2 regions of the Desulfuromusa ferrireducens genome follow, and region 1 is predicted to be linked to the other one. Evidence: riboswitches for the same ligand, from Rfam matches in the RefSeq annotation. Region 1 holds a riboswitch; the other holds the start of a gene.
The links. Region 1 has a riboswitch for cobalamin ahead of ACZ5PT_RS11885 (sirohydrochlorin cobaltochelatase). Riboswitches for the same ligand answer to the same signal wherever they lie in the genome.
Positions count from the first base shown of each region.

Region 2: another riboswitch for cobalamin. It lies ahead of ACZ5PT_RS07355 (cob(I)yrinic acid a,c-diamide adenosyltransferase); the one in region 1 lies ahead of ACZ5PT_RS11885 (sirohydrochlorin cobaltochelatase).

Region 1 covers NZ_AP042415.1:2,631,467-2,647,397, reverse strand. The annotation lists gene ACZ5PT_RS11950 (response regulator) at 1-199, shown strand, start outside; gene ACZ5PT_RS11945 (M24 family metallopeptidase) at 249-1,439, opposite strand; gene ACZ5PT_RS11940 (hypothetical protein) at 1,981-2,409, opposite strand; gene ACZ5PT_RS11935 (response regulator) at 2,546-3,262, opposite strand; gene ACZ5PT_RS11930 (MogA/MoaB family molybdenum cofactor biosynthesis protein) at 3,370-3,870, opposite strand; gene ACZ5PT_RS11925 (MOSC domain-containing protein) at 3,870-4,334, opposite strand; gene ACZ5PT_RS11920 (hypothetical protein) at 4,338-5,345, opposite strand; gene ACZ5PT_RS11915 (hypothetical protein) at 5,426-6,460, opposite strand; gene fusA (elongation factor G) at 6,548-8,623, opposite strand; gene ACZ5PT_RS11905 (type III pantothenate kinase) at 8,757-9,524, opposite strand; gene ACZ5PT_RS11900 (biotin--[acetyl-CoA-carboxylase] ligase) at 9,558-10,520, opposite strand; gene nadC (carboxylating nicotinate-nucleotide diphosphorylase) at 10,686-11,513, opposite strand; gene ACZ5PT_RS11890 (OmpA/MotB family protein) at 11,724-12,629, shown strand; cobalamin riboswitch at 12,680-12,850, shown strand; cobalamin riboswitch at 12,934-13,123, shown strand; gene ACZ5PT_RS11885 (sirohydrochlorin cobaltochelatase) at 13,214-14,206, shown strand; gene ACZ5PT_RS11880 (ABC transporter ATP-binding protein) at 14,193-15,077, shown strand; gene ACZ5PT_RS11875 (ABC transporter permease) at 15,235-15,931, shown strand, end outside.
Region 2 covers NZ_AP042415.1:1,615,163-1,631,093, reverse strand. The annotation lists gene cbiE (precorrin-6y C5,15-methyltransferase (decarboxylating) subunit CbiE) at 1-399, opposite strand, end outside; gene cbiD (cobalt-precorrin-5B (C(1))-methyltransferase CbiD) at 440-1,492, opposite strand; gene ACZ5PT_RS07390 (precorrin-8X methylmutase) at 1,485-2,114, opposite strand; gene thiC (phosphomethylpyrimidine synthase ThiC) at 2,214-3,521, opposite strand; gene ACZ5PT_RS07380 (cobyrinate a,c-diamide synthase) at 3,607-4,965, opposite strand; gene cobC (alpha-ribazole phosphatase) at 5,109-5,708, opposite strand; gene cobS (adenosylcobinamide-GDP ribazoletransferase) at 5,716-6,465, opposite strand; gene cobT (nicotinate-nucleotide--dimethylbenzimidazole phosphoribosyltransferase) at 6,462-7,523, opposite strand; gene cobU (bifunctional adenosylcobinamide kinase/adenosylcobinamide-phosphate guanylyltransferase) at 7,639-8,160, opposite strand; gene ACZ5PT_RS07355 (cob(I)yrinic acid a,c-diamide adenosyltransferase) at 8,172-8,693, opposite strand; cobalamin riboswitch at 8,778-8,976, opposite strand; gene yihA (ribosome biogenesis GTP-binding protein YihA/YsxC) at 9,029-9,613, opposite strand; gene ACZ5PT_RS07345 (ferritin) at 9,851-10,360, shown strand; gene ACZ5PT_RS07340 (ferritin-like domain-containing protein) at 10,402-10,899, shown strand; gene ACZ5PT_RS07335 (TRAP transporter large permease) at 10,997-12,304, opposite strand; gene ACZ5PT_RS07330 (TRAP transporter small permease subunit) at 12,381-12,920, opposite strand; gene ACZ5PT_RS07325 (TRAP transporter substrate-binding protein) at 12,983-14,092, opposite strand; gene ACZ5PT_RS07320 (sensor histidine kinase) at 14,283-15,743, opposite strand; gene ACZ5PT_RS07315 (ComF family protein) at 15,855-15,931, opposite strand, start outside.

The DNA of each region.
Region 1 (15,931 bases):
GTTTCGTGCCCTTCAGGGCAACCAAGGCGTTGCCGATATCCCGGTCATTGCTCTCTCCGCCAAGGCGTCAGCAGAAGAAGAATACCGCCTGCTTGAGATGGGATTTTATGACTTCATCCCCAAACCGATCAATCCAATCCGTTTGGTCGCTCGGGTCAGGCGTGCAATGCGCTACAGTCAGGGCGCAACAAATAGTTAAACGAAAAAAGCCTCCGTTCAAAGGAGGCTTTTTTCGTTTAGACAGCAACTTATAATTCCAACAAACTCTCGTCGGTATACGTCAGTCGTTTTATTCCATTATCGGAAACTCGCCAGGTATTTTCTATCCCAACGGCACCAACACCGGGAAAGACAACCTTCGGCTCAAAAGCGAAGGTCATGTTTTCAGCCAGAACCTGATCGGCAAAACCACGCGCAATAAATGGGTATTCATCCACTTCTAGGCCGATGCCATGGCCAATAAAAGAAACCTGCGAGCCTGCGGCACCCATAAAACTATCCTGATAGCCCAGTTCAACGGCCAACTGATAACAATCGAGATAGACCTGCTCCCATGTGATTCCGGGCTTGGCAACGGCAAACAATCGCTCCTGAATCTTCAACATATCGAAATATGCTTTGCGTAGCGGATCCGGAAGCTTCCCGAGCGACATGGTTCGTGCTTGATCGACCAGATAGCCATCAAAGGCGGTCACCAGATCGACAATGATCGGCTCTCCGGCGCAAATCTTTTTGTAACTGGCCCCCTGCCCGACTGCCGGATTAGGACCCAAGCCACCCAAGGGAGCATCAAGAAAGGCCGGGACCGCGCTATCGGAACCGGAAAAAACATGACCAAAAGAGATCTCAGAATTAAATCCCCGAAAGCGGATCGTCCCCTGATGCCCTTCTTTGCGGGCATAGCATTCCAACTCCGCAGCAACTTCGTAATCGGTCTTGCCAACAGCTATGACTGTTTTTACGTGCTGAAAAACCCTGTCCATAATCAGGGCACAGTCCTTCATGATACCTATCTCATAATCACTTTTCACTGCCCTCACGTGACGTAGCAACGATGACACATCGACTATTTCGGTCGGTCGCAGCAATTTTTCAAAACGTTGAAACTGCAGGACGGGTAAGATATCGAGTTCCAGCCCCAAACGTTCCGGCAAATGCAATCCAAGCTCGCGCAATTGATTGGCAAGCTCACTCAGACCGGTTAACGGAAAGACGTTTTTCAAGCCCGACTCCATTCGAGCTCGTGCAAAATCCCTACGAACCAAATAAACCGGCTCACCTTCTGCCGGCAGGTAGTAGATCCCCTGCTGGATCGTACCGGTAAAATAGAAAAGATCACTGTTCTGCACCAGAATGGCCGCATCCAAGCCCTGTTTCTGCAGATGTCCCTGCAAAGCAAGGTAACGATTATTCAATTCGGTTGCGGGTGTTATTCGCATATTTCAGATCCCCTATCCGTAAGTGAAACATCACATATTGCGTCGTTCAGATACCATAGTCGTTACTTGAGGTCAAATCGAAATCATTGAGTTTTTTTCGCATATTGACTGCATTTTATGGTTGATTTTTTAGCCAGAAAAAGCGTGCTGGCAACTGCTCATTATTTAAGCAAAGAGGACAAGAACAAGCTAAGTTGGGGGGCTGTGAATAGGTAGCGACAGTTTTTCACAATGCTATCCACAGAAACTGTGTACAGTACACACACGCATTTCTAAGCTCGCTCAAATGAAATCATCAAATCAAAGGAGGGTATAAGAAAAATAAAATTTCGTGCCGTTGTTCGCTACCGTTACCAACATAACAACGCTGCAAAGTTCGTAACAGCTGTCCGACAAAAAAAGCTGGTTCTTTAAAAACCAAAGCTTGAGCGCCTGCCCTGCCGAGAGTGCCTGACTAATCGTCACCGGCCGCTAAACTACATGGCACCTGAGGTCCCGCAACTGCGGATCTGGGGCAGAACGCTCCATAAATCCCGACAGCCTAGTGAGTAGCCTGCCGAATGACATCACGGACTTGGTTCCCGAATTCCTCTGAGGGAGTTACCAAAATATTCTTCTTTCCGACCTTGGTCGTAAAGCGCTCATCATCCTGGTTTTTTTCGTAAATTTTTCGGAGATTATCCGAAAGGGCCTTCAGCTCATCCGGTTTAACGCCTTGCTCTTCGGCCAGAGTTTTTAAACTGTGCAACTTGTTCCCCTCAATCCAGGCAATACCAAAATCCTTGGGCGGTTTGCCGATAAAGACAAAACCACCCTCTTCTCCAGGAATAACTTCCAGCGGCTTGTGGATCTGCTTACTGAGAGACTCGAGCTGATCACGGATTTTATCGATCCTATCAGCGGCCTGACTGTCTTCATCCAGAGAAGGATAGCCTTTACTCGATGCAAATATTCTGTCTAAAAACCCCATACATACCCCCTTTCTGACCGGTGACAGAATATATAAACAGTAGTCTGAAATCTGACGATTGCAAGTCAAAGCAAAGTTATTATTAAACGGTTGTTTGTGAAATAGAATGACGGGCAAATGGAGTGGGGAAGGATTTTCAGTTCACACCCGCGGCAAGATATCCACTGACAAGGCTGATCTGCTCCTTAGCAAGTGGCGCAAACTGAATCCCCATACCAGTCGGCAGATGAGGCTTTTTACTGTTTTCGGGGTGATTCAACCAAGCAACCCTCCCCCGACAGGTCATGCTGTTATTGGTCTCGGGAAACTGAAAACGAAGGGCAAGAGAGGTATTGATCGGCATCACATCATTGGTTGCAACAAAGACCCCCCCAGAGCTCAAATTAACAGAATAGTTACTCTTTATGTCCTTATCATTCTGACCGAATTCAACCAGCAAACGTGTCGCCACCCGGGACAACTGACGATCGGTCAGATCAAGGAAGCTGCGCGCAACAGATAAGAGTTGATGCCGTTTAACAGGACGATGAATAATCGCATCGCAACCAGCCTGGCGACACAGTGACTCAGCCTCTGAATCCCCGTTATCAACAACCATAATAACCGGGATGTGCTGTAGATCTTTATCCCGCTTGATCCAGCGACAGATTTCATCGCCACGACTGCCAGAGATCTCGGTGTCCATGAAAATCAGGTCGGGGGTACGCTTTAAAACCAGCTGCATAATTTCCTGAGTATTGACTGCCATCAACAAGTCAAAACCCTCACGATGAAAAAAAGAGCGTTCCAATTCGAGAAACAACTCAACATCATCAACCAGCAAAATGCTCCGTTTTTCCGACCTTGACACCATACTATTCCCTACTTCGCAACCATATGAACAAAATGTATCGACTTAAACAATAACAGCTCTAGTGTAAAAACGTAATAACCTGCTGTTTTATTGTTGTTTAATGAATTCTATGCCTTTGCACAATCAGACGGATCACCCTGTAATTTGGCCAGAGCATGCGGCAACGCCGGCAGCAACACCTCAAGATTTTCACGAACACCCCTGGGGCTTCCGGGCAAATTAACAATGAGCGTCTGCCCACGCACACCAACCAACGCCCTCGACATCATTGCGTGCGGTGTTTTCGCCATACTGGCACTGCGCATCGCCTCGGCCATTCCCGGCACCTGATAATCAAGCACCCTTTCGGTTGCCTGTGGGGTCAGATCACGTGGGCTCAGTCCGGTTCCGCCCGTGGTCAGAATCAGGTCGAGGTGTAAATCGTCGACCCAACTGGTCAGCAACATGACAATTTTATCAGGATCGTCAGGGATAACCTGATAACGAGCGACGCTGCCGACAGGAGCAATTAGCTCACTCAGTAATTGACCACTCTCATCTTCCCGCTCGCCGCGGGCTCCCTTATCGGACAGGGTCAGAACACCGACTCGGTACTCAATCTGACTCATCAATCGCTTCCTTTCTCCACTCCGTCAGAAACTACCTCGATCCAATCGCCGTTACTCACCTGCCCCGCCGTAAGAACCCGGGCAAAAACCCCCTCTTTCGGCATCACACAGTCGCCAGCCTGATGATAAATGGCACAGCGGGTGTGGCACTCCTTACCAATCTGGGTAATTTCAAGTTCGGCACCACTTTGTAACCGCAGCAACGTCCCGATCGGCAGGGTAAAAAGTTCCAGCCCATGGGTTGTCAGATTCTCAGCAAAATCGCCCGGCCCGACATCCAACCCGGCAGCGCGCATCTTATCGATGCTCTCCTCAGCTAACAAACTTACCTGACGATGCCAATCACCACCATGGCCATCATCTGCCAGACCAAAGTTTTCAATTAACGCGCAACTGCAAACGTCTTTTTTCCGTTCACCTTTTTTTTCGCTGGTACAAACAGCAATGATACTACCACGAGACATAATTCACCTTTTCTTGCTGGCTAACATCCGCCGTGCGTTATTAACAACTGCTTGTGACACATTGCGACTCTTGGCCAGCTCTCTAATATCTTTTTCGCTTAAAAAGGTCATAAAGCGCATCGACTTCTGCAGCGGCGTGCGCGGATGTACAACCAGCGCTTTTTTCATTTCGTACTTCTTCATCCATTCTCGATTGAGCAGGATAATACGGATCAAATCATCGCTGGCACTGCGGTTTTTTGCCACGGCAAGCACTTCCCCTTCGGAAATGCGCGGGTTTTTCAGAACCGCCGAACTGACCAACTTATTTGCTTCACGGATAAGCAGTGTTCGCCACTCTTTATCCCCAGTCAGCGCCATTTTTATCTTCTCAGAGACCGCCATATTCTGCAGTGACTGATACTTGGAGAGTGTTTCTTCGTCAAACTCACCAAATTCCTGTTCGGCTTGTTCCTCATCATCAGCGGAAACTGCGGTCTCCTGTCCCGACTGCGGTTCAGGGTCCTCTTCTGGCTCTGGCTCAGGTTCTGGCGGAGGTTCAATCCAGCCAAGCCGGAGTTTCGTTACTTTGTCGGCATGGGGATTATTAATTATTGCCGCGCGCAACGCCGGCATCTTGAGTAGCTTTTCATCATCATGCGACAGCATATCAAGCACATCACCAGAACTGCGCTCGGCAAGAAAAACGAGGCTGCGCAAACTAATGGCGGGATGGGCTAGCGCCGCGACCATCACCACCGAATCTCGGTAGCGCACGCGCACAACCAGATCAACGATAGAAAAGTGCAGTTCAGCATTGCTGAGTGCCGACAAAAGTATTTTCGCCGGCAGGGTTTTAAACGTCTCCAGCGATTCTTTTTTCAGCTCTTCGTTATCACCGTGATAAAAGATGAAGAGCACCGTCACCAGATTGGGGCCTGACATCGGCAACGCCCCACGGGCTGCCGCCAGACGGACACTGTGTCCACCCCACTTGCTCATTATTTTGGCCACTTCGGCCGGAATTTTCATTTGGACCTTTTCGGGTCCGTTCTGCTTCTCTGACAAAGAATGCTGCTCCTAGGTCACCGGCCAAAAACTAGCGGTGATGATTATTTACGAACGACCTGTGTTTTCAGGCCTGAGTTTGCGATCCGCTCAGCAATCTGTCGAGCGGTTTGTTGATCAGTCTGCGAAGCAATCAACATTTTACCATTCATCTCAACGTCACTGCTAACCTGTGTCACCGTAACGTCTTTTGCCGCCAACATTTCTACATACTTGCCGGCCCGTTCTGAATCATGAAATGAGCCGACGTAAATGGCCCAGTTATCGCCAGCAGGCAACATGAATGCATCACCAATGCGTTTTTTTAATTGAGTTAAACGGTCCTGGGCGACATCCCGTGGATAGAGGCCCTCCAGCAACCGGGTCATCGTCACCATGCCACGCCCCTTGATCGGTTGCGCTGCAAAACCAAGATCGTGCAACTGAGTGGACGCTGTTGCAACCGCCGCCTTGCTTAAAAAAGGACCAACCAGCACCTGATAGAGAGGCGTCACCTGAGCGGTGTCCGTAGCCGTAGCCACGAGCGGCTGGGCGACAGCTACTGCCTTCTGCTTCGTTTGTTCAACCGTGGAGACAACCTGTGTTGCGGCGGCTTCTGTTTTTTTCGCTACAGGGGCCGGCTGAGCTTCGACCGTCACGATCTGTTGTTGCTCGACAACTTCAACCTCAACCTGCTTGTCGATGACGTGTCGCTCCGGCGTCTGTTGTCGTTGCACCTGATTCAATGGCGGTGCCTGACTCGACAAACCACCGCTGATAAAATAATAGGCAACTCCAAACAGAGCCACAACCAACACCATCACCAGCAATAATAAATTGGAAGCGGCTGCCCGGGGAGGGGGTGCAACCGCTCGTACCTCGCCAGTCGCAATGCCGCTACCGGCAATATCACCATCGACCTCAAGCGGACTCTCCTGCCCTTTTGTTGACAGAGCAATCTGATCCGGGGAAGTCCCATCACCCGCGGCGGACAATGGATCAGGAACCGCTGAGTCCGTTGCCGTGTCGCCGGTTACGGACAAATCCTCGGCTTTCTCCAGATCGATATTTTTGTTAAACAGATCATCCTGCTCCGCCATCCAACCGGTCTCCTCATCTATATACGTATTTACGTCGTACTGAAACAATATCAGGGGCATCTGCAGGAGATGCCCCTGATACTGGCTTTAAGCCTTTTCCAAATCAGCCAGAATTTTTGCCGTCTGGTGAGAAGGGACCTCTTCGTACTTACTGAACTCCATTGAGAACATACCACGATCGGACGTCATTGAGCGCAGTTCAGGAGCATAACGCAGCACTTCAGCCATCGGCACTTCTGCGCGGATCACCTGGCTATTCGCCTGCGGTTCAACGCCGACCACCTTGCCGCGGCGGGAGTTGAGATCACCGATAACATCACCCATGCAATCATCGGGAACGGTCACCTCAAGCGCCATCACCGGCTCGAGCAGAATCGGTTTACAGACCTCCATCGCCTTCTTAAAGGCCATCGAACCGGCGACTTTAAAAGCCATCTCCGAGGAATCGACCGAGTGGTATGAACCGTCATAGAGGGTGACCTCGACATCGACCACCTGGTTTTTGGTCAGGGGACCGGTTTTCATCGCATCGCTGATCCCTTTGTCCACAGCAGGAATATAGTTGCGCGGCACCGAACCGCCGACCACTTTATCAATAAATTCATAACCATCGCCGCGCAGCTTCGGCTTGACTTCGATCCAGACATCACCGAACTGGCCACGTCCACCCGACTGTTTCTTGTACTTACCCTGGACCTGGGTCGAGGCTCGGATCGTTTCGCGATAGGGAACCTTCGGTTCCTTGAGAATAACCTCGGCACCATATTTACGCTTAAGGCGTTCAACGGCGACCTCGAGGTGAATCTGGCCCATCCCGGAAATCACCATTTCCTTGGTTTCTTCATCGCGCGAGGTCGTCAGGGTCGGATCCTCTTCCATCAAACGCTGCAGTCCGGTGTAAATTTTATCCTCATCACCCTTGCTCTTGGCTTCTATGGCAAAGGAAATAATCGGTTTGAGTGGCACCAGCGGCTCATACATGATCTGTTCTTTCAGATCACAGAGCGTATCGCCGGTCGCCGTTTCCTTGAGCTTGGGGACGGCAATGATATCGCCAGCGGCAGCCACAGCCAGTGGCACCTGCTTTTTCCCTTCCATTTCCAGGATATTGCCGATCCGTTCCTTTTCGTCCTTATTTGGATTGTAGACCACAGTGTCCGGCTTCAAGGTGCCCGAATAAACCCGCATCAAACTCAGCTTGCCGGCATAGGGGTCGTTAATCGTCTTAAAGACCATTGCCGAGAAGGGCTCATCTTCGCTCGGCTGCCGCTCGAGCGGCTCATCGCTATTCGGTTTAACTCCAATCTGCAGCCCCTTGTCGATCGGTGACGGCAGGCAGGCGACGATGTAATCCATCAGTTGCCGGATGCCAATATTGGCCGTGGCACTGCCGCAAAAAACCGGGGTAAAAACGCTGGTCAAAACCCCTTCGCGCAACCCACGCAGCATCTCCTCCTCGCTCAGGGTTTCCCCTTCGAGGTATTTCTCCATCAACTCATCATCCGACTCGGCGATCGCCTCCAACAATTGCTCGCGCAACCGCAAGGCCTCATCCATCATCTCAGCCGGAATGTCGACTTCGTCGTAGGTCCCTTTTTCATCAAACTTGTAGATCCGGGCGCGCATCGTAATCAGATCAACGGTCCCCTTAAAACCTTCCTCGGCACCGATCGGCATGGTGACGATAACGCTACGGGCACCGAGCGATTTCTCCATGTCATCGACGGCCTTGAGAAAGTCGGCGCGATCCTTATCCATCTTGTTGACAAAGGCGATCCTTGGAATTTCAAAATCGTCGCACCAGTTCCAGATCTGCTTGGTCTGCGACTTGGTCCCGGAGATGGCCGAAACAATCACCACGGCACCGCCAAGAACTCTCAGACAGCGGCGCGTATCATGCAAAAAGTTACTCACCCCCGGAGTATCAACGATATGCAGACTGTGGTCTTTCCAGGTACAGTGGTTGAGGCTGGAACTCAGAGTCGCCTGCCGTTTAATCTCTTCTTCTTCAAAATCCATCAACGAGGAGCCATCGTCGACCTTGCCCAGTTTATCGGTCATGCCGGTATTAAACAGGATCGCCTCAACCAGTGACGTTTTACCGGCGCTGTTGTGCGCCACAATCCCCAGATTTCTCAATTTTGTCGTGTCGTACTTTCCCATGAATCGCTCCTTTTCCGGATAAGAATGGAACCATCAGCGGAGTCCCGTATAATTACAGGCAGCCCTCCAGACGAACAACGTTATGCAACGTCGCAAAGAAAAGTGTTACTGGGTGTTGCTAACAAAAACCGGATTATTGCCGGTTCCTTTGGTATAAAATCCGCAAGCCTTCCAGGGTCAGAAGCGGCTCCACCAAGTCAATGTAATCGGTCGCCGCGGCAATCGGTGCCGCCAGTCCACCGGTAGCAATAACTTTGGGTTCCGGTTCGATCTCCAGCTTCATCCGCCCGACAATCCCCTCAACCAAGCCGACATAACCGAAGAAAATCCCTGCCTGCATACTGTTGACCGTGTTCTTGGCGATAATCTGCGGTGGCCGGGAAAACTCCACCCGCGGCAATTTACTGGCCCGATCGAACAGGGCTTCGGCAGAGATTCCGACACCCGGAGCAATCGCCCCGCCCTGATAGGCGCCATCAGCAGAGATGACATCAAAGGTCGTGGCCGTGCCAAAATCGACCACAATCAGGCTGCAGTGACATTGCTCATAGGCAGCCACCGCGTTGACAATCCGGTCGGCACCAACCTCGCGCGGATTCTCATAGTTGATCGGCATCCCGGTCTTGATTCCCGGACCGACGACGTAGGGGGTTAATTCAAAATACTGCCGACAGAGCATTTCCAGCGTATTTAACATGGGCGGAACAACACAGGAGACGATCACATCGTCCAGATCGGAAAAACTCAGCCCAGACAACCGGAACAGGTCGTTGATCAGCATGGCATATTCGTCAACGGTACGATATTTATCGGTCCCGACCCGCCAATCTTGCTTCAATTCCTGCCCCTGGTAGATCCCGAGGACAGTGTTACTATTTCCAACATCAATCACCAGCAACATATCAGTCTTCAATCCTTCTTTTAGATATCGATATTACAAGGGCCTGACATCGCCGGCCAGAATCCGTTCCACCCGGCCATCATCCAGTTGCAGACGTAAGGCTCCGTCACTATCCAAACCAACCACAGTTCCCTGCCAATGTTCAACTTGAACACGTGCATTCATCAAGTCACAAAGCGCTTCCCAGCGACGCCGAATCGGCACAAACCCCTCGGCCAGAAATTCACCGTAATAGCCATCGAGTCGTTGCAGAAAAGCACGCACAAAAGCAACCCGGTCGATCTTTTCATCGCGTTCCAGAAAAACCGAAGTCGCCGGGTAATTCAGCTGCTCCGGGAATTGCTCAGTCGTCATATTCAGATTGATACCGATACCGAGAATAACAAAATGGATCTGCTCGGTTTCGGCATTCATCTCATTTAAAAGTCCGGCGATTTTTTTTCCGCCAACCAGGATATCGTTGGGCCACTTAACCCGGGCAGATAATGCATAAAGTTCTTGAAGTGTTTCAGCGACCGCGACAGCGGAAAGAAAGGTCATTTGCGGAGCCTGCTGAACCGGAATTTGTGGGCGCAGCAGGATGGAACAGTAGAGATTAACAGCTGATGGGGATTCCCAGCGCCGGCCAAGTCGTCCGCGGCCAGCGCTTTGTCGGTCAGCGATAATGACCGTTCCGTCGGCAGCACCTTCTTCCGCCAGTTGGCGCGCCCGAGCGTTGGTGGAATCGATTTCGGCGAGACAGTGGAGTGAAGAACCGAGCCATTTGCAGCCCAGCCCCTTTTCAATCTCACTGGCGAGCATCAGATCCGGCCCGCCGAGCAGACGGTAACCGCGTGACCGCTGCGCTTCGATCTCAAAGCCCTGTTCACGCAACGACTCAACCTGCTTCCACACTGCGGCCCGAGAGATGGCCAGTGTTTGGCTGATCTCCTGTCCCGAGATAAAAGTTTCGGGTTGACGGCGAAACAAGCTGAGGATCTTATCGCGTGAGGTCAAAAGCGCTCCAGTTTAATAGGCTTAGAAAGACCGGTGGCTACGGTGGCTAAGCAAAAATTTCGGCCTGCTAGGCAGCGGGATTGAGCAAGGACGAAGACATACAAAAGTATGTCGAGATCTTGATCATGACCTGCAACACCGCAGGATGGTATTTTTGCGACGCCATCAATCGAACAACATGGAGATATCAGCCGCCTTAACCGAGTGGGTCAAGGCACCGACCGAGATAATATTAACACCAGTCTCGGCAATATCACGGACCGTTTCCAAATTGACCCCGCCAGAGGCTTCAACCAGCGCGCGGCCAGAGATCAATTCGACGCCCTGACGCATTTCGTCAAGCGTCATATTGTCGAGCATAATGATATCGGCACCGGCCGCCAGAGCATCCTGCACCTCTTCCATGTTGCGGGTTTCGATCTCAATCTTCAAGGTGTGTGGCAATTTCAGCTTCGCTCGCTCAATCGCTGCGGTGATGCCACCGGCAGCGGCGACATGATTTTCCTTGATCAACACGCCGTCGAACAGACCGATGCGATGATTGCGTCCGCCACCCATGCGGACCGCGTATTTATCGAGGGCGCGCAAACCAGGCACGGTTTTACGAGTATCAACAATAAAAGTCCCCGTTCCGGCGACCTGATCGACGTAACATGCGGTTAAAGTCGCAATGCCGCTCATCCGCTGCAGCAGGTTCAGGGCGACCCGTTCTCCCTGCAACAAAACCGAGGCCTTCCCTCTGATCCAGGCAAGAACTTCGCCCCGCTTGACCTTGCGTCCATCCTCGAGCAACTTTTCAAAATTAGCGGCAGGATCAAGAGTGCGAAAAACCGTGGCCGCGATATCGATCCCGGCCAGGGTAAAATCCTCTTTGGCAACCAACTGGGCACGCGCCACCGTATCGGCAGCAACAGTGACTTCAGTGGTTACATCACCAAGGCCGATATCCTCTTCTAAAGCGGTACGGATAATCCGCTCAATTTCAAACTGCATCAACACTCTCCAAACAGACACAACGTACTTGAAAAAACAGTCAGATTCACTCTCTAAACGAGCTTCAAGCTATAGCATAATGAGATCGCATCCCGCAACCGAAAATGGCTGTTCTTGCAGCGGAAATCCTCTTTACATTTCCGTGACTTGTGATAAAAATGGGTCTTTGATTAACCGGTCGCGCTTAGCTTTTATACAAGGAGAGATAAAATGAAAAGGATATTATTACCAGCACTACTTTTCCTGACCCTGTGGCTAAGTGCCTGTGTCAGTCAGAATACCTACCAACAAAAGGTCAATGAAGCTGATTTACTCAGTCGTGACGTCAGCCAGATGAGCGCCGACACGAAGCAACTCCGCCAGGGCAAAAAAGACCTCCAGGACGAGCTCTCAAAGTTGAATGCGCGCTTGGTTGACGTGTTGCAACAAAACTCCAAACTACAACGAAACCTGTTGGCGGCCGGTGCGGAACAGGAGCGCAAAGAAGGTGACCTCAGCCGCCATCAACAACGGATTGCGGCGATGCAAGACCAACTGGCCGACATGCAACAAATCAACGAGCAAATGCTGGCGACCATCGAAGAACTGCAGCAGCAGGTGGAGAAGGAAAAAATTGCCCGGGAGGCCCGTTTAGCCAAAGTTAAAAACACCTACGATCAACTGGTCGGAGCTCTCGAAGAGGAGATTAAACGGGGCGAACTGACCATCTCCAATCTGGAAGGACAATTGTCGGTCAATCTGCAGAATAAGATTCTCTTCGACTCCGGTAAAACTGAAATCAAAAAAGAGGGCCAAAAGGTCCTGCAAAGCCTCGGTGACGTGCTTAACAGCTTCCCCGAAAAAGCATTGCAAATCGAAGGCCATACTGACAACGTCGGCATCAGCAGCCGCTTGAGCGAGCGCTTCCCGACCAACTGGGAACTCTCGACTGCGCGGGCCACCAGCGTTGTCCACTTTCTGCAGGACAAGGTCGGCCTGCCGGGCGATCGTCTGGTCGCTTCCGGCTACAGTGAGTATCGCCCCATCGCCAGCAATGCCGATGCTGAGGGCAAAGCGCTGAATCGCCGTATCCAGATTTTACTCGTGCCCTACAAAGATTCGACCCTGACCAAATAAAGCACAACGCTTGACTTAAAACCAGCAGCTGCCGTATAACGGCCACTTAAACATTATTGACTTTGTCCAGCCAAGGGAAGAGGGGTGCAATTCCCCCGCGGACCCGCCGCTGTGAGCGAGGACGAAGGGCCACAATGCCACTGTGCTTGATATCGCGCACGGGAAGGCGGCCCCGAGGACGATTCGCAAGCCAGAAGACCTGCTGGACAAAAGGCCTTACCCTCCCCGGGACTATGGGAGATTGGCACAACGCAACGCTTCTAAAACGGATGAAGCCCGCGAACCTTTATGGTTTGCGGGCTTTTTATTTTCATCGGTTCCAGGTGCAGGAAAGTGGAGTGAAATTCTCCCGCGGACCCGCCGCTGTAACGGGGGACTGAACTTTTCAAAGTAGAGCCCACTGCCAGAATCTCCAATAGACACATCTGGTGGGAAGGGTGAAAAGTTCGGCATGATCCCGAAGTCAGAAAGCCTGCCTGGAAACCGCAACTGGCTGTGGATGGCAAACAGAGTCGGAGGGACGGGTGTACCCGGCCTCCGGAAGCTTGCCGGAGGCTTTTTTTCGATCTACGAGGAGGATCACCATGCGATACCCTGTTCTGAAAAACCTGCTAATATCTGTGCTCATCTGCCTGTTCTGCTGCGGAGGAAGTTTCGCCATGCAAGACAAAAACGCCAGCGCTGAAAAAACCGCCATCGTCGTCGCTTCTTTCGGCACCAGCTATCCTTCAGCGGTCGATTCGCTGCTGGCGATCGTCCGTGATATTAAGGCGACCTATCCGGAGACTCCGGTGCAGATGGCCTTCACCTCCAATATTATCCGCAAAAAATGGCACGCTCGGGCAACCGATGCCAATTACCGCAGCGCCCACCCGCAAGTCCCCGAATATTTCTATCGGATCAAAAACGTGCTCGGCACCCTCGCCGACTTTCAGGATCAGGGCTACAAAACCATCGTCGTGCAGCCCACCCTGCTGACCCACGGTGAGGAATTCCTCGATGTCGCGGCTTATATCGATGGATTGCAGTCAATTAAAACCCATAAAACGCGCTGGCAACCCTTCAACAAGATCTCTCTCGGTCGACCACTAATGGGGACTTGGGGCACTGAGCACCCCTACCACGAAGACTTACAAGCCCTGGTCGAAAGCCTGAGCGACGACGTGGATTTGGCCGCACAGCAACAGGCGGTTTTGATCTACATGGGACATGGCAACGACCACCTGTCCACCGGCCTGTATTACGAATTCGAGCAGTTGATGAATTTGCGTTATCCCCAGGTCAAAACCCTGGTCGGTCTGGTCGAAGGACAGCCGAGTTTCGCAACGGTCATGAACAAGCTGACAACGGTTGGCAAGCAGAAAGTTCTGCTCAAGCCGCTGATGGTGGTTGCCGGTGATCACGCCAGCAACGATATGGCCGGCGAGGAGAGCGACTCCTGGAAATCCCAACTGACAGCAGCCGGCCTTGAAGTAAGTGCCAGCATGCACGGGCTGGGCGACAATCCGAAGGTTCGGCAACGATTCATCAATCACTTGCAGGATGCTGCCACGGAGGCCGGGATTGAGCTGCGCTGAAGCCCTCAGTTGCAACGGCCGCCCCTGTGAGATTGAAGTCGCCGGTTTGACCCGCCGCTTTGGCAAGACGCTTGCCGTTGACAACATCGATTTCCGTGTCGGCCGCGGCGAGTTGTTCGCCTTTTTGGGGCCGAACGGTGCCGGCAAAACCACCACCATCAACATGCTCACCGGGCTGCTCAAAGCCGATGCTGGTGAAATCCGCTATCACGGCGAACTGTTTGACCGGCAGCGCCTCTCAGTCAAGCGCCTGATCGGCGTGGTGCCACAGCACAACAACCTCGACCGCGAACTGACCGCCGCCGAGAACCTGCTGATTCACGGCCGGCTGTTCGGCATGTCCAGAAAAAAACTGCAACAACGCATCGACAGCTGCCTCGAATTTGCCGATCTGAAAAGCAAACGCGATACCCCGGCTGGCAAGCTCTCCGGCGGCATGAAACGCAAACTGGTCATTGCCCGCGCCCTGCTGCATCAACCGGAAATCCTCTTCCTGGATGAACCGACCGTCGGTCTCGACCCGCATAGTCGGCGCAAGATGTGGGCCTTTTTGCACCGCATCAACCAGGAGCAGAATTGCACCGTCTTTCTCACCACCCACTATATTGAAGAAGCAGAGGCACTGGCCGACCGGGTACTGATTATCGATCAGGCAAAAATTATCGCCGGAGGCACCCCGGACCAATTAAAAAAATCGGCCGGCAATTTTGTCCTCGACATCTATCAAGAGGACGACATCCACAACGAATTCTTTAACGACCGACCGGCGGCACTGCAACGCTTGGAACAGCTCGACACCTCGGTACGCATCCGCGAGACCACGCTGGAAGATGTCTTTCTCCGGTTAACCGGCAAAAGGATCGAATCATGATGGCGTCACAAAAAAAAACCATCTGCTTTGTTTCTGCAATTGATCTCGCTGCTTCAGCGTACTGGTGTACGCTTCATTGCTCGCCAGTTGCGCGCCTTGCAGCTGGCGTTTTTTGCTTAGCCATGCCTGACTGCTCTTTCTTACGAAAGAGGCAACCATGATGCTGCACGGCGCGCGCGCCATCTACCTGCGTGAAACACTGATCCTGCGCCGCAAGCTGCTCAAAACCCTGCTCGCTTCGGCGGTCTCCCCGGCACTGTTTCTGCTCGCCTTCGGCTACGGCGTCGGTCGCGGCGCTCAAGTCGGCGGCGTCGATTACCTGGCCTTTTTGCTCCCCGGCCTGCTGACCATGAGCAGCATGAATCAGGCCTACAGCATCGCCACCGAGATCAACATCTCGCGCTTCTATTTCAAGGTTTTTGAAGAGTACCTGCTGGCACCACTACAGCGCTGGCAGATCATCGTCGGCGAAACCTGCTACGGCATCACCAAGGGGCTGATCCCGGTCGCCATCATCGCAATTTACAGCATGTTCTGCGGTGTCAGCCTACGCCTCGGCCCCCTGTTTTTGCTCGCCCTGTTGCTGCATCTGGCGATCTTTGCCCTGCTCGGTTTTGTTGCGGCGATGATCGTTAAAAGTCACAGCGACCAGGCGACCATCAATGCCTTCCTGATCACCCCGATGATGTTTCTCTCCGGGACATTTTTCCCGGTCGAACAGATGCCGCTGGCGATCCGCGCCGTCGCCAGCATCTTCCCGTTGACCTACTCGACGCAGCTGATCCGTGCCACCTTGACACCGGGGGCGGAGATTGATTATGCGTTGTTCGGGGTATTGGCGGGAATCCTGCTGG
Region 2 (15,931 bases), 1.0 Mb from region 1:
GTCGACGGCATCCTTCAACTCCCGACCGTGGGCGGAAACAAACACCGCATCGTCCCAGGGCTCGCGGATCTTGGCAAAGGCGTACTGCACCGAAGTGACATTGGGCAAAAATTCGATCAATTCTTCCGGTAGGTTGCGCAGCAGATAGCGGCCAATACCAAAAAACAGCGGGTCACCCGAGGCCAGCACTACGGCACGGCAATCGCACCCCTGCAGACGGGTCACCACTTCGGCCAGGTTTTTACCGATGGTCAATTTTTCACCGGGAAATTCCGGGAACAGCTCCAGCAGTCGCCCGGCTCCGAGCAACAAATCAGCTTGACAGATCAGCTCCAGCGCCTGCGGAGTAAAGCCTTCCTGACCGGCAATTCCAGCACCGATGACATGAATCGATTTCATTCTTTTCGCCTCCCTTGGGGGATGGACAATTTAGGATATTTCAACGGAAAACTTTCGCCACCTGCCCATGATAATCAACCAACAGCATCGACAAGTCACTGCCCGGCACCTGTGGTTGACAAATAGTCATTGCCTCACGACCAACCCGCTCAACCAAAAGGGAATCAGCACCGTAAGTTTCCAACACCTGCCGAGCGGTATTGATCGACTCTAGCTGTTGACAAGCAGCAGCGTCAAGATCGATCTCTTTGCCCCAGCGCAGCAACTGCTTAAGATCGAGCTGCGAATGGCGCACATGGGTCTGCGGATGGCCGCAGGAAATTTTCAACAGCTTGGCGAACTGACCGGAAATGGCAACCTGCGACACCCCCTTGCGGTGACAGGCTTCCAGAGTATAGCCGATATAGTCGCCCATCATAACGAAGGCTTCTTCTGGCAGCGTAAAATACTGCTGCGCCGCCAGTTCACTGGTGCGCCCGGTCGACAACACCACCGTTTCGACTCCGGCGGCCAGGGCGACATCGATTGCCACTTCCAAGGTGTCGGTCCAGGCCTTGTGCGAGATAGGTCGAACCACGCCAGTAGTCCCAAGCAACGACAAACCGCCGAGGATCCCGAGCCGGGCATTGAGGGTCTTCTCTGCCCGCTTTACGCCATCGGGAATCGACAAGGTCAGCTGCAAACCAGCAGATTCTGGAAAAACCTCGCCCACCGCCTGATTAATCATCTGCCGTGGAACCGGGTTGATGGCTGGCTGATCGACGGCCACCGCCAAACCCGGCTTGGTCACCCGACCGATACCGGTTCCGGCAACAATCCGCAAACCAGGAACGTCCGTGCGCTGCATCTCAGCATGCATCTCGATGCCGTGGGTAACATCTGGATCGTCACCGGCATCCTTGATAACAAAGCAGCAAGCCACACCAGCGCTAACCGCCTGCCCATGCAGCTTAAATTCAGCAGTAACACCCGTTGGCAAAGTGATTTCGACCGTTTCGGCAACCGCATCACGCAACAGCAGCGCCGCGCCTTTGGCCGCAGCGGCAGCACAAGCGCCGGTAGTATAACCACTGCGCAGCGGATCTTTAGCCATCAGCCTGAATCATCAGCGCGTTAAGGATTGCGGCGGCAATAGCCGACCCCCCTTTGCGACCTTCGATAGCAATGTAAGGCAGATCGGTAGCCAACAGCGCCGCTTTCGATTCAGCAGCACCGACAAAGCCGACCGGCACACCAACGATCAGATCGGGCTGCACTGCACCCGCCTCGACCAGGCGCAACAGTTCGAACAGGGCAGTCGGGGCATTGCCGATCAGAAAGATACTGCACCCTTCCGCCACCCCTTTGCGCAGGGCGAAGGTCGAACGGGTCAACCCTTCGGCCTTGGCATCGAGTGCCACCTGCGGATCGGCAACATGGCAAACAACACTGCTACCCAGCTTGCCGAGGCGACTTTTGTTGACCCCGGAGAGCACCATGTTGGTGTCACAGAGAATCTTTGCCCCATAACGCAAGGCCATCACCGCACTGTCGACCACATTCCAGGAAAAGTGCATCTGCTCCGCCATTTCGAAATCGGCGCTGGTATGAATCACCCGCCGCACGACCGGCCACTGCTGGTCATCAAACTGGTGCGGACCGATTTCACTGTCGATGATGCGGAAACTCTCGCTTTCGATCTCTTCCGGTTTTAAAACGGTTGGCCCTTCAGACATCAGTCGACCTTTTCACGTAGGGGCGACCTACAGGTCGCCCGTAATTGATTTCACGGGATTCCACAAAAATGGCGGGCGACCCAGCGGGTCGCCCCTACATCAGATTTTATCGCCGCACAGATCTTTTTTGAACAGCTCTCCTGCGCCCCGCGAGGCACAGAAATCGCCACACATAGTACAGGTCTTTTCATCTTCGGGGACCCGACTGGCGCGGATCGCTTTGGCATCTTCCGGAAACAGCGCCAGGTCAAACTGCTTCTGCCAGTCCAGATCGCGCCGCGCCTTGCTCATCTGCTTGTCCCGCTGGCGGCCTTTTTCTGGATATTTATTCATATCACCGATGTAGGCCGCAACCTTGGACGCCTTAACGCCATCGACAACGTCCTGCTCATTCGGCAACGCCAAATGTTCGGCCGGGGTGATGTAACAGATCAGGTCGGCACCGAAACGGCTCGACTGGGCAGAACCGATCGCGGCGGAGATATGATCGTAACCGGGGGTAACATCGGTGGAAATCGGACCGAGCATATAGTAGGGCGCATCATTGCTCATCCGTTTTTGTAGCTTGATATTGGTCTCAATTTCATCGAGCGGCATATGCCCCGGTCCTTCGACCAGCATCTGGCAACCCATCTCCTGACCGAGCTCAGCCAGCTCGCAGTTAATCAGCAACTCCTGAACCATCGCCCGATCATGGGAGTCGTGGATGGCACCGGCGCGCAGGCCGTTACCGAGCGAGAGCACGGTATCGTATTTTTTCAGGATGGAAACCACCCGATCGAATTTTTCGTACAGCGGGTTCTCTTTGCCGTTGGCCATCATCCAGGCGACCATCGACACGCCACCCTTGCTAACCAGACCGCCGTAACGGTAGCCCTGCTTGCGCAGTCGCTCGATGGTGTAGAGGTTGATGCCGCAATGCACCGCCATAAAGGCCATGCCGTCGGCGCACTGCTGCTCGATGATGTCAAAAAGCATTTCTTCGTCGAGCTTGTTCGGATCGCCATACTTGCGCGCCGCCTCGCAGAAGGCTTGATAAAGCGGCACGTTGCCGACCGGCAGATCGACGGCGGCGATCACTTCTTGGCGCACCCGATTAAGGTCACCACCGACGGACAGCTCCATCAGGGTATCCGCGCCGGCCGCCTCAGCCGCCTTGGCTTTGCGAATTTCGGCAGCATAATCGACGATATCGCTACTGGTCCCGATCGAAGCATTGACCTTGGTCGCCAGCCCTTTACCGATGCCGACCGCTTTCGGCTTGCGGTTGTGGTTCCAAGGAATAACGATGGTGCCGAGGGCGACCTGCTCGCGGACATATTCTGCGCAGAGATTTTCTCGTGCGGCAACTGCCGTCATCTGCTCACTAACAACGCCCTCGCGGGCTAATTCGATCTGGGTTTTCACTGCAACTTCCTCCTGCATTTATTAACGTGTAGGGGCGAGACATGTCTCGCCCGAGGCGACCTATAGGTCGCCCCTACTAATATCTTCATTTTTTTTGCTGTAAACAAAAATTGACAAAATTCTCCGCCACCTGCGGGTTGCTGCCAAAATGCAGGTGCACGTAAGAGCCTAAAACATTATTGATTCGATATCCTTCACGACCGAGTTGCTCGCCACCGCGACGGCTCAGCGCATAACACGGCTCGATCGAGTCCGGCATCTCAACTTCAGAATAGTGGAACTCGTGACCGCGCACCTGAGTGCCGACTGGGCCCAGCGGCGTAGCAGCAATCAAATCGAGTTGTCGATAGCCGAGCGCCCGCCGTTTAGCCAGCATCTTCGCGTTTGCGGGAAAAACATCGCACATCGGTTTTTCATCGATCGCCCGACAGAGATACATAAACCCGCCACACTCGGCGTAAATCGGCAAACCGTTTTCTGCCTGCTGCCGAATCTGCTGCCGCAATTCGATGTTTCCTGACAACTGCTCAGCGTGCAGTTCCGGATAACCACCGCCAAGATAGATGCCATCAAGTCCTTCCGGAAGACAGGGATCAGTCAACGGCGAAAAGACAACCAGTTGCGCTCCAGCCTGTTCCAGCAAGGCGAGATTCTCCGGATAGTAAAAACAGAAGGCCCGATCGCGGGCAACGCCGATGCGCAGTTTTTTTTCTGCCGCTGGCTTCGGTTCTTCAGTCGCTACGCGAACGGAACTGCTGGCCAACCGTTGTAACTGCTTCAGGTCGAGATGCTGCTCGACCCAATCGGCCAATTTTTCGCCATGATTGCCCGATAAGTCTTCGGCGGTCACCAGCCCCAGATGCCGCTCCGGCAGGGCGATATCCTCCTGCCGCGGCAGGCAACCGAGCAAGGGCGGCAAACCGGGAGTTGAAGCCATCGCTTCCTGCAGTAGCTGCGCATGGCGGGCACTGCCGATCCGGTTGGCAATAACACCGGCGATCTGCAGCTGCGGATCAAAATCGCAAAACCCTTTGACCAGGGCCGCAAAACTGCGCGCCTGCGAACGCGCATCAACCAACAGAATCACCGGCAGCCCGAGCCACTTGGCAATCTGTGCGCTGCTGCCATCTTCGCAATCGCCGCTGACGCCATCGAACAGCCCCATAACCCCTTCGACTATTGCCAGATCAGCTCCAACGCCACCAGTGCCGAAAGTGTCACGCACCTGCAGTTTGCTGCAGAACCAGCTGTCGAGGTTATGTGAGGCCCGGCCGCAGATAGCCGCGTGATGACCGGGATCGATATAATCGGGACCGATCTTGAACGGCGCAACGACTAGTCCCTGTCGCTTTAAAGCCGCCATCAGACCGAGGGTCAGACTGGTCTTGCCACTGCCGCTGCTTGGTGCGGCGATCAGCAGTCCGGGGATCTTATCTTCAATCATGCATGTTCTCGAATACAATAATGGCTAAGCAAAAATTTCGTCCAACAAGGCGTCGATTTTGCGCGAGGGCGAAGGCATACATCAGTATGTCAAGGTCTCGAGCAAAATCGGCAACACCGTGGGGCGGACTTTTTGCGACGCCATCAGCCGTTGAGTTTGTTGACCACGGCGATACCGTCGGTAAAGTAATCAATAATGTTGTGGCAACCGTAATCCTGTTCGATATGAAACAGTCGCTCGAGAGGAGCGCCAATGGCGTCGAGCAAAATAACCCGGTTGACGCCACCGTGACCGATGATGACGATCTCGCCGCCAGCATGGTCGGCGATAATTCCCTTGATCACCGGCCGGACCCGCTGCGCCATCTGCAGCAACGTTTCTCCGGCGGGTGGAGCAACATTAACAATATCGTCGAGCCGAGCCTGCCAGAGTTCGGGATATTCCTTTTGCAACTGCCCCCAGGTCTGCCCTTCCCAATCGCCGATATGCAATTCGCGCAGCTCTTGTTTGTAAACCGGCCGGGGTTCCTGCAACAGGGCGATCTGGTCGGCGGCGGTACGGCAACGCAGTAGGTCACTGGAGTAGATGGCGGCCAGCTTTCGGTGCTGAAAACGTCCAGCAAAGGCGGCCGACTGCTGACGACCGAGATCGGTCAACGGGATGTCCCCTTGGCCGTTGTAGCGTTTCAGCTTAAAACCTTCGACCTGACCGTGGCGTAACAGATGGATGCGGGTAGCTTTCATATCGACCTCAATAGAGTGCCAGTATCAGCAGCAAGCAGAAGACTTCAACAAGCTCAGTCGCGGCACCGAGTACATCCCCGGTCACCCCGCCGAGACGGCGTTCAAAATAATGCATCAGCAGCGCTGCAAAGAGCAGCAGCAGGGCCGCCAGAAACAGCCCCTTGAAAGCAAACAGGACCAGGCTGGCCAAGAGCATTGTCAAACTGGCGCGCAGCAGTTCTTTACCGCTGACATGATCGACGAAGACCGAGCCGGTGCCTCCTTCGGAACGGATATAACTGGAACAGTTGGCCAGAAATACCTGACACCAGCGCCCGGCGGTCGGCATCAGAATCAGCGCGGCACTCTTCTGCGCCAGTGGCACATGATAGAGACACAGATACTTGAGCAGCAGCACCATCACCAGCGCGACCACGCCCATGGCACCGACCCGGCTGTCCTTCATGATTTGCAGACTGCGTTGCCGATCGCGACTGCCGGCCAAGCCGTCAACCATATCGGCAACCCCGTCCAGATGCAGGGCTCCAGTGGCGAAAACCAACAAAAGTAGCAGCAGACAATCAACGACCGCACGAGGCAGCAGCGGCGTCAGCAACCCGTTGCAGAGCACCAGCAGCAGCCCCAGCACAAGACCGACCGCCGGGAACAGACCCATGCTGCGGCCGAGCCGCGGGTTATCCATCGGCAGGTTATTGGCCAGCGGAAAGACGGTCAGAAAAGCGCACGCGGTGCGAAAATCATCCCAGTGTTGCCTCACTGGTCCTCCCCTGCGGTGACACCGGCTTCGTCAAAGGTCAGAACTTCGCGCAGCACCTGCAGACCTGCTTCGATCAGGGTCATGCTCAGAGCGGCGCCGGTTCCTTCGCCAAGCCGCAGGCCGAGATCGAGCATCGGCTGTTGACCGATCCGGACCAGCATGTGGTGATGGCCGATCTCCACCGATTGATGGGCGGCGAAAATATAATCGCGCACCTGTGGATGCAGTTCGGAGGCGAGCAAGGCTCCAGCAGTAGAAATAAAACCGTCGACCACCACCGGTATTCCTTCGGCCGCGCAGCCGAGGACCAACCCGGCAATCCCGCCGATTTCAAAACCACCGACCTTGGCCAAGACGTCGACCGGGTCAGTGGCCTGCGGTTGATTGACTTCCAGCCCTTTTTTGATCGCAGCAACTTTCCGCGCCAGACCGTCATCATCGATCCCGGTGCCACGGTGGGTGACCTGATCGATCGGCAAGCCGCAGATGCAAGCGGCAATCGCCGCCGACGGGGTCGTATTGCCGATCCCCATGTCGCCGGTGCCGACCAGATCGATATCGTCCGCTTTTGCCTGCTGCGCCATTTCAACGCCGGTCGCCAAAGCCTGCAGTGCCTGCTCGCGGCTCATCGCCGGGCCGGCAGTGAAGTTGGCGGTGCCCTTGGCAATCTTGCGTTTGACCAATCCACTAAGATCTTCGAAATCGGTCGCCACGCCCATATCAACCACCAGCACTTCGGCACCTGCATGTCGGGCCAGGGCATTGATTGAAGCGCCGCCGTCGACAAAATTGAAAACCATCTGCGGCGTCACTGCCTGCGGGAAGGCACTGACCCCTTCGGCAACCACGCCGTGATCGCCGGCGAAGGTATAAATTCTTTTTCCGCGCACTTCTTCCCGACCGGTGATAGCGACATAGCGACGCGCAAATTCCTCCAGTCGCCCGAGGGAGCCGATCGGTTTGGCCTGCCGGTCGATGCGCGCCTGAAGCTCGCTCAATTTCTGCTCAGAAACCGGTTGGATGCGATCAAGAACGGCTTGCAGATTGAATTTGGCCATCTTTTTCTCCAGACTATTTATGCTGAAACAACCCGTAGGGGCGACCTATAGGTCGCCCGACAATCGGTCATCCGCAACCACGGGCGAGCCATGGCTCGCCCCTACAGTAATTAAACTACTTCAATTTTACCGGCAAACCGGACACCACCAGCCAGGCTTCATCGGCAGCAGCGGCGAGTCGTTGATTAACGATTCCGGCCAGGTCGCGAAACTTGCGCGCCATACGGTTTTCCGGGACAATGCCGCTGCCGAGTTCGTTGGAAACCAGGTAGAGGGGTTCATCCAGTTGCCAGGCCATTTCGATCAGACGATCCACTTCTGCCAGCACCGGTCCCTGCTGCTCTTCAAAATGAAAGAACAGATTGGTGATCCACAGGGTTACGCAATCGAGCAATAACGCCCCTTTGCCGCTCGCGGCATCGGGCAATTTATCAGCCAACCAAAGCGGTTCCTCCAGCAGTTGCCAGCGCTCGCCACGCACCTGTTGATGCAGCTCGATCCGAACCGCCATCTCGTCATCTTCAACCTGAGCCGGGGCAATGTAGAGCAACTTCCCGGTATGATTTTCCACCAGTTGCTGGGCATAGCTGCTTTTTCCGGAGCGCGTGCCACCGGTAACATAAATCATCCCTGCCATCGCTGCCTCCGTTAGTATTCGATCCCCGGACGGGCCGAAAGGCCCTCGCTAAAAGGATGTCGGTAAGCCTCAATCTGGGAAACCAGATCGGCCAGAGCTAATACCTCTTGTGGTGCATTGCGACCAGTCAACACCAGTTCGGTTCCCGCCGGTCGCTGGCGCAGCAGTTCCAAACCCATTTCCAACGACAGATAGCCTTTGTGCAACACGCCGTTAAACTCGTCGAGCACCACCAGATCGTAGTCACCGGAGAGAACTTTGGGGCGCACGGCAACAAAGGTTTCGCTGACATTGCGACTCAATTCATCCGGCCTTCGCCGGGCGTCAATGCCACCGAGTCCGGCACTGACGATCTCTAGTCCCGGCAATTGTTGCAGAATCAGTAACTCACTGCTGGGCGGATCGACCGGTTTGAGAAAGCGCACCAGCAACACCTTAAAGCCTTGACCGAGGGCGCGGATAATCAGACCGGTGGCGGCGGTGGTCTTGCCCTTGCCCGGCCCGGTATAAACCTGAATAATCGCCTGCTCCATCGAATGCTCCAAAATAAAAAAACCCCGGAACCATACGGGTCCGGGGTCTGAATAACACGACTCCGGCGCCTCTCCCGCGAAAGGGCTACGGTCAATATCCGGGCAGGTCTCCTGGCTTGTGGATCGACTTACTGGCCAGCCCTTCCCGGCTCAAAAGAACCAGTGGATTGCTGACGGTCATCACCACTTACAGTTGCGGGGCAGCGAGGGATTTGCACCCTCTTCCCTATTCTCCCATCGGCACTAATAACGCCTGACAGGCACCTAGATAGTTTACTAAAAAATTGTCCTGCGTTTGTAACAGAGGTCGAAAAAAAAAGCAATCTTACGCCAATTTAGGCTTCCAAGGCCTCTTCAATGCGCTCCCAGATATCATCTTTTCCATCACGGGTTTGCGCAGAAAAAAGACTGAACGCATCACGCGGCAGACCGGTTTCAGCAACGATCTGCTTGATATGTTTTTCCCGCTGACTACGATTGATTTTATCAATCTTGGTAATCACCGGGATGGTCGGCACCCCGAACTCTTCCAACCAATCGAGCATCTGGATATCCTCTTCACGGGGAATGCGACGGATATCAAGAATAAAAATCACCGCCTTAAGCGAATCACGCGAAGCCAGATAGGTTCGAATCATCGGTCCCCAAGCCTTTTTCACCGCCAGCGGAACCTTGGCAAAACCATAACCGGGCAGGTCGACCAAAGTGAAGCTGCCGTTGATATTGAAAAAGTTAAGCAACTGGGTACGTCCCGGAGTTGAGGAGGTCCGCACCAAGCTATTCCGATTGACCAACACATTGATCAACGAACTCTTACCGACATTACTGCGCCCGGCAAAGGCAATCTCGGCGAACTCGGGGGGCGGATAATTTCCTGGTTTGGTGGCACTTTTAATAAATTCTGTGGATGAAATTTTCATCGATAATTTCCGTCTATAAAGAGAAACATGCCCGTGAAGAATAATCGACCTGCGCACTCTTGGCAACGAACGATTAATTCCTGCCGGATTAAATTTACAAATTGCAGATCTGCGCTAAGGTTTAGACTGTCTTTTTTCCTTTTCCACAGAAAAACTTTGCGCTTTAGGAATATGTGAGTATAATGGTCATCTATTAACTGTTGTATTTATCTGAACTTGAAAATGGAGGTCCCACCAATGATGAGCGATAAGCTTGTAACTGCCTTTAACGAGCAGATCCAGTTTGAAATCCATTCCGCCCTGATCTACAAAGCGATGCAGGCCTATTTTGAAGCCGAAGACCTGCCCGGCATGGCCAACTGGATGGACGTCCAGTACCAGGAGGAGCTGTCGCACGCGGAAAAAATGTTCACCTTTGTTTGTGAGGCCGGTGGCCGGGCAAAGATGCTGGCGATGGACGAGCCGTGCAATGAATACAGCTCGCCCCTCAATGTTTTTGAAACAGCACTCGCGCACGAGCAGATCGTAACCTCAAGAATCAGCGATCTGCTGGAACTGGCACAACAGGAGAAAAGCCACGCCGCGCAGATTTGTCTGCAGTGGTTTGTCACCGAACAGGTTGAGGAAGAAGCCAATGCCGGGCTGATCATCAAAAAACTGAAGATGGTCGCAGGTGATGGCCGTGGCCTGTTGATGATCGACCAGGAGTTGGCGCAACGGACTTTCGTCCCGATTGCCGCCGCATAACAGCTGCACTTATTATTCCCTAAACTGGAGGAGAGACCCAAATGCTGAGTGATATCGATGTCAAAAATGCTTTAGTCCGTTCGGTACAAACCGAAAAAAACGCCATGAACTTTTATCAGATCGCTGCCAAGCAAATGAAAAATGCTGACGCGATCAAAACGTTTGAGCTGCTGGCCCGTGAAGAGCGTGAGCACGCCAAACACTTCTTCGACAAATATGACGGCGACGACCTGGCCTCTTTCGAAGAATTCATCGCCACCGATCCCGACCGGGATAGCGAGTGGTTGTCGGATCTCGACAAAGCCCTGCTGTCTAACTTCTCCGATCGTAAGGCAATGGAACTGGCGATGGAAAAAGAGCAGCGCCTGGAAGAGAGTTTGCGGGAAATGGCCGCCAAAATTGCAGATGCCGAGGTTCGCGCCATCTTCGAAGAGAACGCCAAGTCGACCCATAACCACTATGTGCTGATCGAATCTGAGTATGCTCGCCTGATGGGCATGGTTCACGAGACCGATATTGATACTTTCGTTCGCGAATAGGATCTAGGTAAAAATTAAAAAGACAAAGAAAGGCTCCGCGATATTGCGGGGCCTTTCTTTGTCTCTACCAGCGCTGAACATTTTCTATCGTCAGGGGTCAATACTTCGCCAGGGGACTGATGCCGAACACCTCGGGGAAAACCACTAGAATGACCAGCACCACAACTTGGAGCGCAATAAAGGGGATCACCCCGGTATAAATGTCCGTGGTCTTTACTTCCGGCGGCGCGACCCCTTTCAGATAAAACAGGCTAAAGCCGAAAGGGGGGGTTAAAAACGAGGTCTGCAGATTCATCGCCACCAGAATGGCGTACCAAACCGGATTAATCCCCAGATTGGCGGCAATCGGTGCCAGAATCGGCACGATAATGTAGGAGATTTCAACAAAATCGATAAAGAATCCGAGGACCATGATGATCAGCATCGACAGAATCAGGAAGCCCCATTTTTCTCCGGGCAGCCCCAGCATAAATTCTTCCACCAGATAATCGCCACCGGTATAGGTGAAAACCATGGAGAAAGCAGTTGCCCCGATCAGGATAGCAAAAACCATGGCACTGATTTTGACGGTTTCCACAGAACTGTTCCACAGCATTTTAAAAGAAAACTGCCGATAGAGCAGAGCGAGGACAATGGCACCGACACCACCAACCGACGAAGACTCGGTCGGCGTAGCGACCCCGGCAAGAATTGAACCGAGCACCAAAATGATCAACACCAGTGGTGGAATAATGGCTTTAAGTGCATGAAAGACCTGCTGCCCCTTAGTTCCTGTCATTTCTTCCAGACGCACCGGTGGCGCCAAATCTTTATTGACTATAGTAATAATGACGATGTAGATAACGTAGAAAGCGACCAGAGATAAACCCGGCCAGAGGGCCGCTTTGAAGAGATCACCGACCGGTTCCTGAAAGACATCGCCGAGGATGATCAAAACAATCGATGGCGGGATGATCTGCCCGAGAGTTCCCGCCGCGCAAATGGCTCCAGTGGCGAGTTTTTTATCATAATTATACTTGAGCATGACCGGCAGGGAGATCACCCCCATGGCAACGACGCTGGCACCGACAACTCCGGTCGAAGCAGCCAGTAACGCCCCAACCAACACCGTCGAGATAGCAATCCCGCCGCGGATCTCGCCAAACAAAAATCCCATCGATTCAAGCAGGCGTTCTGCAAGATTCGACTTCTGCAGGACAATTCCCATAAAAATAAACAGGGGGATGGCCATCAGAATAGTATTGTTCATGATCGACCAGATCCGGTGCGGCATCATGGCAAACATCTGCGGCCCGGCTTCGGCCAGCACGCCGAAGAATACGGCCACTCCGCCGAAAGTAAAGGCAACGGGAAAACCGACGAGCAACAAAATGAGGGCAACGCCGAACATTATGAGACCGATCATGCCAACCTTATCCTATCTAAATGAGTTGCTTCCATTGCTATCCATTTGGGCATCGCTAAGTCAAAAACCGCGGCGATTACAGCACATTGTCTTCAATATGATGCTCTGGAGGATCTTCTAGACCCCTAAAGATATTGATGTTATGCAGAATGAAACCGAACGAGGAAATAATCAGAAAAATAAATGAAGCTGGGATCATCGCTTTAATCAACCAACGCATCCCCAGGCCACCCGGATCCCCGCTGATTTCTTGCGACATATAGGCTTCCTGCACATACCAGAAAGATCCCTTGATGATCAGCACACTCAGCGGCAGTAAAAACAGCAGAACCCCGCCGATATTGACGATCGCCTTCCAGCGGGGAGAAAAACCATCATAGAGGATGTCAACCCTGACATGACCGTCCTCCTTGAGAGCGAACGCCATACCAAACAGAAAAACGACCGAGAACAAGTGCCATTCCATTTCCTGCATGGCGATAGAGCCGGAATTGAAGAAATAGCGCATGATGGAATCATAGAAAACATTGCCCAACATGACGAGATTAAGCAAACCGGCAATCCAGCCCATTAGATCCGAGAACCGATCAAAGACGTTTTCCAGCTTTAACAGCATTGCTTTTCCTCTTTGACGAAGAAAGTGGGCTCCCGCACTGTGCCGGGAGCCCCTTTTACATGCTACTCAAGATTATCTTTGAGATAGGCAAAATCTGAAATTGCGGTCCACTTGCGAGCCTTTTTCATATAGGCTTTCTGCGAGTCCCAAATCTCCTTAAATTCCGGGTTTTTCCCAGCAGTGGCATTGAGGAGTTCGGTATTCGCTTTTTTCATCGCACTGATGATGGTTGGCGAGAAGGTGCGGATTTTGACATTAGGATATTCCTTCTCGATCGATGCCCAGTTGACAGCACTTTCGTGGTACGAACGAGCATACATGTCATAGGCCGCATACTGCATGGCGGTCGTCAGGATTGCCTGAAGATGCTTTGGCAAACCATCGAATTTGGCCTGATTAACCATAAATTGCAGTTCGGTGGCCGGTTCATGCCAGCCGGTGTAGTAATAAGGGGCAATCTTCTGGAAGCCCATATTCAGATCAAGCGAGGGGCCAACCCATTCGAGAGCATCAATGGTGCCGCGATCAAGCGCGGTGTAAAGTTCACCGGGAGCGATGTTGGTCACAACAACCCCAAGCTTGGAAAGGACTTCGCCGGCAAAGCCGGGAATACGCATTTTTAAGCCCTTGAAATCGGCCAGAGTTTTAATTTCTTTCTGGAACCAGCCACCCATCTGATTGCTGGTATTTCCGCCGGGGAAGGAATAGACCCCATGCTTGTCATAAACCTTCTGCATCAACTCCATGCCACCCCCATAATAAAACCAAGCGTACTGCTCAGGGACGATCATGCCGAAAGGCATGGTGGTAAAGAAAAGCGTGTTAATATCCTTCCCCTTCCAGTAATAGGAAGCGGAATGACCCATTTCATACTGGCCAGCCTTAACCATATCAAGGATACCGAAAGCCGCCTTATGCTTATTAGACGAGTCGATCCGGATTTCCATTTCACCGTTCGACATGGCTTTGACCATATCGGCCATTTTGATAACTGCATCACCAAAAATCGGGAACCCTGTCCCCCAAGTCTGGGCTAATTTCCAAACAATTTTTTCTTTTTCAACTTTGGGTGCTTCCGCTTGAGTCGCTTGTTGCTGTTCACCACAGGCGGTCAGCCCAAACAGCAAGACAACAACGAGAAACATCTGAATCAACTTGATTGCCGCACGCATACTTCCTCCTCTAGAGTTAAAGAGTGGACAGCCAACCATTTACCAATGGTCAGAGCTGGGGGGACCGTCCCCCAAAACGATGGTGTAGAATCAAATGATCCCGTACTAAACAGGCAAAGTCAACTTAGCGCAGGAAAAGAGATAGGACCTCAGGGACATTCAGCAGAAGCAACCAAGAAAGGAGCAAATATCAGTCTAGCGGGGGGAGAAGTTCAATCACAAAGGTTGCGCCACCGGCTGGAGTTTCCTCGACCCACACGGAGCCGTTAAAAACCCGGGCGATTTTTGCTACGGTCGCCAGACCGACACCAGAACCAGGCAGTCCGGCTCCGGTGCGGCCCCGACGAAACGGTTGAAAAATCTCATTCTGCTCGTCCACAGCAACACCTGGCCCATGATCGATAACCCGGTAACGAACCCGATCGGGCAATCCTTCTCCACTAATCTCTATCCGTGGGTCCTGTATTGCGGCATATTTGAGAGCATTATCGAGCAGAATGCGGAACAGATCAGCCAGCAGCGATTCGGGGATACGAATATTGGGCAAAGAACCAATACTCACCTTTGCCTGTCGTTCGACAACCTTGTTCGACAACTCGAGCAAGACATCATCGGCAACCGTGTTAACATGGATTTTGTTCGTTGGATTTTTTAACTGCCCGACGCGCGCCAGAGTCAAAAGATCCTCCAGCAGGGTTTTCATTTTTGTTGCCGTAAACATGATCTCCCCCAGCGACTCTCGGCCGATGTCATCCAACTGATCGGCATAGCGGTCTTGCAATAACTCAGTAAATCCAATCAAAGGAGTTAGTGGGGAACGCAAATCATGGGAAACGGTGGAAACAAAAGCATCCAGTTCGCGATTGGCCAATTCAAGGCGCAATTCAGCGGCCTTGCGTTCAGTGATATCACGAAAAACCCCTAGTTTTTGCGTCGGCTTCTCTGCCACGGGGTAGGGAGAATGGATAATTTCATAGGTCCGACCGGTCGCAGCCAAATCGCGCTCGCCGCAAATCACCTTGCCCGCCAGGACCTCCGCTATGGGGCAGTCTTCACAAACACGCACTTGCTGATGAATTGCCTGATAGCAAGTCTCGCCAGTGATATCGCCGAAGATATCGCGCAGGGCCCGGTTGGTGAAGGTGATTTCAAACCTGTCATCGCAAATATAAACCGGATCGGTCATGCCATCGAGCACCGACCTTAGCGCAGCCTTTTCAATCTCCAGTTCGCGAGTCCGATCCTCGACTTCACCACGCAGACTGTTTTCCAGTTTCTTCAGTCGACTGATATCGACAAAGGCCTCTATCCCACCAATGACCTGTCCGTTCTCATCCCTTAGCAAATCGACATTTTTCGTCAATTCAACCCGCTGACCATTTTTGTGTTGAACGGAACAACTGATTCCGATCACCGGCTTCCTAATCTCGTCACAAAATAAGCCGCATTTTTGCTGACACGGGACCCCCTCAAGAAAAGAACAATGCTGGCCAACGGCCTCGGCTGCCGGATAACCGGTTATCCTCTCCGCTTCGGCATTCCAATAGACAACCTGCAAGTCGACATCGACCAGAAATAACCCAGTGGGAATGGTTTGCAACAGGGTCTCGAGCGGGTATTCGGCAAGTAGGCGGTGGAGATTTGCCTTCATTCTGACCCCTCACGGAAAAACAGAATAACTGCTAAACGGCTGCAATGACTATATCACTCGGCTGGCTCCTGGCCAAAGAGTTTCAACGGCACCACAAATAGATCAAACCAACTAGGCCCGACCGATAACCGCCACCTCAACCGTTGCGGCTCCGGCATCCAGCAACGTCCTGCAACAACCCTCGACGG